DNA from 3 places in the Sphingomonas sp. FW306-1B-B10E genome. Region 3 is predicted to be linked to each of the others. Evidence: riboswitches for the same ligand, from Rfam matches in the RefSeq annotation. Region 3 holds a riboswitch; each other region holds the start of a gene.
What was found. A riboswitch is a leader RNA that binds a small molecule or an ion and turns the genes downstream of it on or off. The one in region 3 is predicted to bind cobalamin.
Positions count from the first base shown of each region.

Region 1: linked by a shared signal. The riboswitch ahead of AC3WJI_RS10740 (acyl-CoA thioesterase) and the one ahead of metE (5-methyltetrahydropteroyltriglutamate--homocysteine S-methyltransferase) in region 3 are both predicted to bind cobalamin.
Region 2: linked by a shared signal. The riboswitch ahead of AC3WJI_RS08305 (TonB-dependent receptor plug domain-containing protein) and the one ahead of metE (5-methyltetrahydropteroyltriglutamate--homocysteine S-methyltransferase) in region 3 are both predicted to bind cobalamin.

Region 1 is NZ_JBYSXG010000023.1:4-2,261, reverse strand. Features, by position in the region: gene AC3WJI_RS10750 (hypothetical protein) at 26-751, shown strand; gene AC3WJI_RS10745 (hypothetical protein) at 805-1,062, shown strand; cobalamin riboswitch at 1,097-1,297, shown strand; gene AC3WJI_RS10740 (acyl-CoA thioesterase) at 1,406-2,176, shown strand.
Region 2 is NZ_JBYSXG010000016.1:3,696-5,953, forward strand. Features, by position in the region: gene AC3WJI_RS08305 (TonB-dependent receptor plug domain-containing protein) at 1-930, opposite strand, end outside; cobalamin riboswitch at 1,046-1,233, opposite strand; gene AC3WJI_RS08310 (methyl-accepting chemotaxis protein) at 1,339-2,258, shown strand, end outside.
Region 3 is NZ_JBYSXG010000025.1:51,006-53,263, forward strand. Features, by position in the region: gene putA (trifunctional transcriptional regulator/proline dehydrogenase/L-glutamate gamma-semialdehyde dehydrogenase) at 1-624, shown strand, start outside; cobalamin riboswitch at 692-879, shown strand; gene metE (5-methyltetrahydropteroyltriglutamate--homocysteine S-methyltransferase) at 985-2,258, shown strand, end outside.

The sequences.
Region 1 (2,258 bases), on a different contig from region 3:
GGTATCCGTCGGTGGGGAGTAGAAGATGGCGACTTTGGCAGCGACGCGGCCGCGCACGCGCGTGAACCCCGATCGGGCGTTCTTCGGCGGTGCCGCGATCGCGATGATCCTGGTGACCCTGCTGGGCTTCGCGCCGAGCTATTATTTCTCCTACTTCACCGCCGCGCCGGCTCTGGGCCCGCTCCTCCACCTTCACGGCATTGTGTTCAGCGCCTGGATGCTCTTGTACGCGGGGCAAACCTGGCTGGTCGGCGCCGGCAACGTCCGCCTGCACCGCCGGATCGGGCTTGCGGGCGCAGCGCTCGCCATCGGCGTGTTCGTGCTCGGCGTGGTGACCGCGATCACGCTCGCCCGCGTCAACCTCCACGCCGTCGCGCACCGCGGCCCGCCGGTGATCTTCCCGCTCGGCGCGATCACGGCCTTCGCGGGCCTCTGCGCCGCAGCCATCGCGATGCGGCGGCGCCCGATGCACCACAAGCGGCTGATGCTGCTCGCCACCGTCGCGCTCACCACCACGCCGCTGGCGCGGATCACGCGGATGACGACGAGCGCGGTCACCCCGCCGATCGGCGGCATCTTGCTGTCCGATCTGTTCCTGCTCGCCCTCGTCGCCTTCGATCTGCGCCAGCGTGGCCGCGTGCATCCGGCGACGCTCGCCGGCGGCGGCTTCCTCCTCGCCACCCAACTGTTCCGCGTGAGCGTCGGCAAGACCGCGCTGTGGCAGAGCTTCCTTCACGCCACCGTCGGTTGAACGCCGCGATCGCAGGGGCTTGCGTCCTGCGCGCAGGGGCATAGGCATGCCTTATGGACTTTGACGATCAGCTTCGCCGCTATTTCGGCAGCGCCGACCCCGCCACGCTGAGCCCCGACGCGCTCGCCGAGGGCACCGAGCGCATCCGCGTCGATCTCGGGCTCGAGACCGACCGCAACCGCCGCTTCGCTCTCTGGGCGCTGCTCCACATTCTCGGCAACGCCCCCGATCTCGACATTGCGTTCGAGGACGAAGTGGACCGCGAAGCCGCGCGCAACTTCATGGATTTGCTCGCCAACGACGCCGAATAGAGTGCGCGCCGCTTGACGGCGCTCCGCGCTGACGCGAAGGCAAGGCGTCGAGGTTCTCCGTCGTGCTCGCGCACGGTGGAGCGAAGATGGGAAGCCGGTGCGAAGCCGGCGCTGCCCCCGCAACTGTAAGCGGTGAGTGGCGGTCATTGCGTGTCACTGGTGCGCGTCACCGGGAAGGCCAGACCGTCCGCGTCGATCCGTGAGCCAGGAGACCTGCCTCCGATGCGATAACGTCCACCGGCGGGGTGCCCGGTTCGGCCGCTTGCCCCGTCGTGGCCGGTCCCGCCGGCTGCGCTAACGGTCTCGCGCCTGTCCGTCCCGCCTCATCGAAGGCAAGCAGCACGTGACCGACGCCACTCCCATCCGCCTGATCGACATGGTATTTCCCGGCGACACCAATCACCACGGGACGTTGTTCGGCGGCGCCGCGCTGGCGCATATGGACAAGGTGGCGTTCCTGGCCGCGACGCGCCACGGACGGGCCCCCTTCGTCACCGCAGCGTCCGAAAAGATCGATTTCGCCGCCCCCGCGCGCGCCGGGGACATGGTCGAAGCAAGCGGACGCGTCGTGCGCGTGGGGAGATCCTCGCTCGATGTCGAAGTCGAGCTGATCGCCGAGGGCCCGGTATCGGGCGAACGGCGGCTGTGCACCCGCGGCCGCTTCACGCTCGTCGCGGTCAAAGGTCCCGCAACGCGCCTGCCGCTGCCGCCTGTGCCGGCGTCGGGCGCCGCGCCGCAGTCCGACGATGTGCTGCGCATGGTCGAAATGGTCTTCCCGCCGCAGACCAATCATTACGGCACGCTCTACGGCGGGGATGCGCTCAAGATGATGGGCAAGGCGGCATTCATCGCGGCATCGCGTCATGCCCGGGCGGTGATGGTGATGGCAGCGTCGGATCGTATCGATTTCGTCTCGCCGATCCGCGCGGGCGAGATGGTCGAACTGGCGGCACGCGTGCAGATGACCGGACGGACATCGCTGCGCATCGGCGTCGAACTCTGGGCGGAAGACCTGATGACCGGCAACCGCCGCCGCTCGGCCACCGCGGCCTTCACCATGGTCGCGGTCGATGGCGAGGGACGCCCCAAGCCCTGGGATCGGCGCCAGGGCTAGAATTCAACTTTCCCCCTCCCTGAAAGGGGGGGGGTTAGGGGTGGGTAGCGGCAAGCGTAGCTCGACGCTCCGATGCCAGGCG
Region 2 (2,258 bases), on a different contig from region 3:
GCCGCGATAGAGATAGGCCGGGTCGGCGCCGACATTCTCCGGGTCGTAGCCATCGCGGTTGATGTCGGCCATGGTGAAGGCGACGCGGTTCGACAGCGGACCGAAATTGGCGAACAGCCCCGCATAGCCGTACAGCTCCTGCGCGGTCGTATATTCCGCGGTATCGGCGAAGCTGTAGGCCGGGGCAGGGAAGCCGTCGATCTCGAGCCGCGAATTGGCGTAGTAGCCGCGCAGGTCGACGCCAAAGCCCGGCGCGAATTCGGCGCGAAGCCGGCCGCTGGCATTATATTGGCGATAACCGTCGGCCTCGGTGCCGACCGCAGCCTGCGAGACGCCGTCGGTGCGGAAATAGCCGCCGGTCAGCGCACCTTGCAGCGTGTCGTTACCGGCCGCGACGGCAGCGTTGGCCGAGACCTGGTCGGCATAGCCATATTCGGCATTGGCGCGCGCAGTGACGCCATCGACCGGCGCCTGAGTGACGATATTGACGACCCCGCCCAGCGCCTGGCTTCCCCAGATCACCGAATTGGGGCCGCGCAGCACTTCGACGCGCTGGATCGCGCTGGTAAGCGCATTGCCGAAGTCGAAGGCTCCAGCCGGAGCGGAAGGATCGTTGGCGCGCACCCCGTCGATCAGCACGAGCGTCTGCGCGTCCTCGGCACCACGGATGCGCACCGCAGTGACGCCGCCGGGGCCGCCGTTGCGCGTCGAGGTGATTCCGGCGGTGGTGGCGAGCAGGTCGGCCAGCGAGACGGTCTGGCGCGTCTCGATCGTCGCGCGGTCGAGCACGGTGATCGAGCGGCCGGTGGTCTCGGCCTCCTGCTCGACGCCCGAGGCGACGACGACGACCTCGTCGTCGCCCGCCTGGGCATGCGCCGCGGCCGGCAGCAGCGCGGCGGAGGCGAAGAGAAACAGCTTGAACTTGGTCACGGCAAAGACACCTTCATCTGGGGTCGTCTCGCCGAAATGGCGCGGCGACCCGGTTAACGGTGTCGCTCACGCGAGGGGCATGCCCTCGTTCGCCCGGTGCACCCCGCCCGCGCAAAGGAATCGACTGTGGCGGGCAGGTCTCCTGGCTCCCGGGTCATTACGTGTGCGCCGCCTTCCCGGAAGAAACTCCAGTGGCATGATGACGCGTACGCTCGCCGGTTACAGTTGCGGGGGCAGCCTCGGGTTCGAACCGAGTTCCCATTTTCATCCCCTGTCGGGGACACCCGTCACGGCCGCGCCTCTACGCCCAGCGTGCGTTCGCTGCAACTGCGAAAAAACAGGGATTGTCACGCCAGTGTAATCAACTGTGAAGTTGGTCTTTACCAACGGCGCCCTAGTGCCGGGGGCATGAAGGTCGCACAACTTCCCCTGCAGTCGGACCCGAATCCGGGCTGGCTCACCGGCATCGAAGCCGATCCGCCCTGGCTGACGCTCGACGATTCGCTGTTCAAGGCAGTCGAGCAGTTCAATTCGGACATCGACCTGCGGCTGATGCCTGTGGTCGACGCCGCGCACCGCCCGATCGGCGCGATCTTCGAGAAGGACGTGCGGCGGCTGCTGCTCAATCCGTTCGGCCATGCGCTGCTGCGCAACCCCTATTTCGGGCACGGCGTGGTGCGCCACGTCCGGCCGTGCCCGGTGGCCGAGATCGCCGCCGATGTCGGCACGCTGATCCGCACCTATCGCGCCGCCAATGGCAGCGAGGGTATGATCCTCACCCGGAACGGCCGGCTGGCGGCGGTGATCGGCAATCGCCGCCTGCTCCACCTCGCCGCCGAGTATGAGCGCAGCACCGCCGCCACTCGCGTAGCGCGCGCCGAGCGGATCGAGCGCGCCAGCGAACGCTTCGAGGGACAGGTCGCCTCGCTCGCCCGCGCGCTCGGCGACTTGTCGGCGCAAGTGCAGGGCAGCGCGGCGTCGAGCGCCGATCGCGCCGCCGAAGTCGGCAGCCGCGCGGTCGCGGTCGCCTCGGCGGCCTCGCAGACCAGCGACAATATGCGCGAGATCGCCGCGCGCGGGCGCGAGCTCGCCCAGGCGCTCGAGCGTGTCGAGGGCGATACCGAGGCGGCCGAGCGCGCCGCCAGCCAGGTCTCGGCGCTGGTCCGTGCCGGCAGCGCGCGGACCCGCGAGCTGGGCCGTACCGCGCAGACGATCGACTCGGTAATCGAGCTGATCACCGACATTGCCGGGCAGGTGAACCTGCTCGCGCTCAATGCCACGATCGAGGCGGCGCGCGCGGGCGAGGCGGGGCGCGGCTTCACCGTCGT
Region 3 (2,258 bases):
CCCAAGGCGGGTGGGCCGCTCTATCTGCCGCGACTGGTGCGCGACGTGGCGCCGGCGCCACGCGGCGAGGCGGTGGTCGATCCGGCGCTGACCGATCTCGCCGCTTGGCTGGACCAAGCGGGCGAGAAGCAGGCGGCGATGCTTGCGTTGCAGCTCGATGCGTCCTCGCCGCTCGGCCGCGAAGTCGAGCTTCCGGGGCCGGTGGGCGAGCGCAACGTCTACGCGCTGCATCCGCGCGGCACGATCCTGCTTGCACCGGAGAGCCGGGAAGGGCTGTTCCACCAACTCGCCGCCACGCTGGCGACGGGCAACGATGCGGTGGTCGAGGCCGACGCCGGTCTGACCGCCGTTCTGGCGGAGCTGCCGCCGAGCGTGCGCGCCCGGATCCAGAGCGATGCCGGCGAGGTTTCGGCGGCGCTGGTCGAGGGCGACGCGGACCGGGTGACCGAATTGCTGCAGGCTCTCGCGACGAAGCCGGGGCCGATCGTCCCGGTCCAGGCGGCGGCGAGCGCGGCGCTGACCGAGGCGGATGCCTATAGCCTCACCCTGCTGGTCGAGGAGGTTTCGATCTCGATCAACACCACCGCGGCGGGCGGCAATGCCAGCCTGATGATGCTCGGCTGACGCATCATATAAAGATTTCTTTATATGATGCTTGACTGCCCCGCGGGTCGGTGCGATCTGGAGAGGGTCAAGGTTCTTCGTCCGGGGCTCGCCCTGCGTCGGAGCTAAGACGGGAAGCCGGTGCGATGCCGGCGCTGCCCCCGCAACTGTAAGCGGCGAGCTGCGGTCCAACCATGTCACTGGGGCTTGCCCCGGGAAGACGGACCGCCGCGCTGACCCGCGAGCCAGGAGACCTGCCTTCGACGAGATAACGTCCACCGGCGGGGTGCCCGGATTGGCCGCTTGCGTGCCGGCCGGTTCCCGGGTTGCGTGCGCGTGCGTCTGGTCTCGGCGCTTCGCCTCTCTTCGGGGTTGAAGAAGATGACCACTACCGTTGCTACCTTGGGATTTCCGCGCATCGGCCCGCGGCGCGAACTGAAGCACGCGCTCGAAGCGCATTGGGCAGGGAAGTCTAGCGAGGCCGAGTTGCTCGAGGCAGGTGCGGGGCTGCGCACCGCCGCCTGGGCGCGGCAGAAGGCGCTCGGCGCCGACTGGCTGCCCTCGAACGACTTCTCGTTCTACGATCATGTCCTCGATACCAGCATCATGCTCGGGGCGATCCCCGAGCGCTACCGCAGCGCCGACGGCGAGGCGGGCCTGGCGACCTATTTCGCGATGGCGCGCGGCACCACCGGGGATACCGGATGCAGCCATGGCAGCGTCACGGCGTGCGAGATGACCAAGTGGTTCGACACCAATTATCACTATCTCGTCCCCGAACTCGCTGAGGGGCAGAAGCTCGCGCTCAACCGGCTCAAGGTGGTCGACGAGTATCGCGAGGCCAAGGTGCAGGGCTATGACACGCGGCCGGTGCTGCTCGGGCCGGTGACGTGGCTGAGCCTCGCCAAGGGACGCGGAGTCGATCCGTTCGACTATCTCGATGAAGTGCTCGGGCTCTATGCCGCGATCCTGGGCCAGCTCGCCCATGCCGGCGCCGAATGGGTGCAGATCGACGAGCCGGTGCTGGTGCTCGACCTCGACGACAAGCAGCGTCGCGCGCTGACCCGGGCCTATGCCAAGCTGTCGCGCTCGGGACCCAAACTGATGCTCGCGACCTATTTCGGCGGGCTGGGCGACAATCTCTCCTTCGCCGCGGCGTTGCCGGTGGCGGGACTGCATGTCGACCTCGTTCGCGCGCTCGAGCAGCTTGATCCGTTGCTCAAGGCCGCGCCCAAGTCGCTGCTGCTCTCGCTCGGGGTGGTTGATGGGCGCAACGTCTGGCGCGCCGATCTCGAGGCACTGCTCGACCGGATCGAGCCGATCGCGGCGACTCGCGACCTGGTGCTCGCGCCGTCCTGCTCGCTGCTTCACGTGCCGGTCGACCTCGCGCTCGAGAAGAAGCTCGGCGAGGTGGCCGAATGGCTGGCCTTCGCCGTGCAGAAGGTCGAGGAGCTGGCGGTGCTCAAGCGGGCGATCAACGAAGGGCGGGACAGCGTGGCCGCCGAGCTTGCGGCGTCGGCCAAGGCCAATGCGAGCCGGCGGGCGTCGCCATTGGTCCACAACCCGGCGGTCGCGGCGCGGACCGCGGCGGTGACCGATGCGATGATCGAGCGCCAGGCGGATATCGCCGAGCGCGCAGCGGCGCAGGCGGCGGT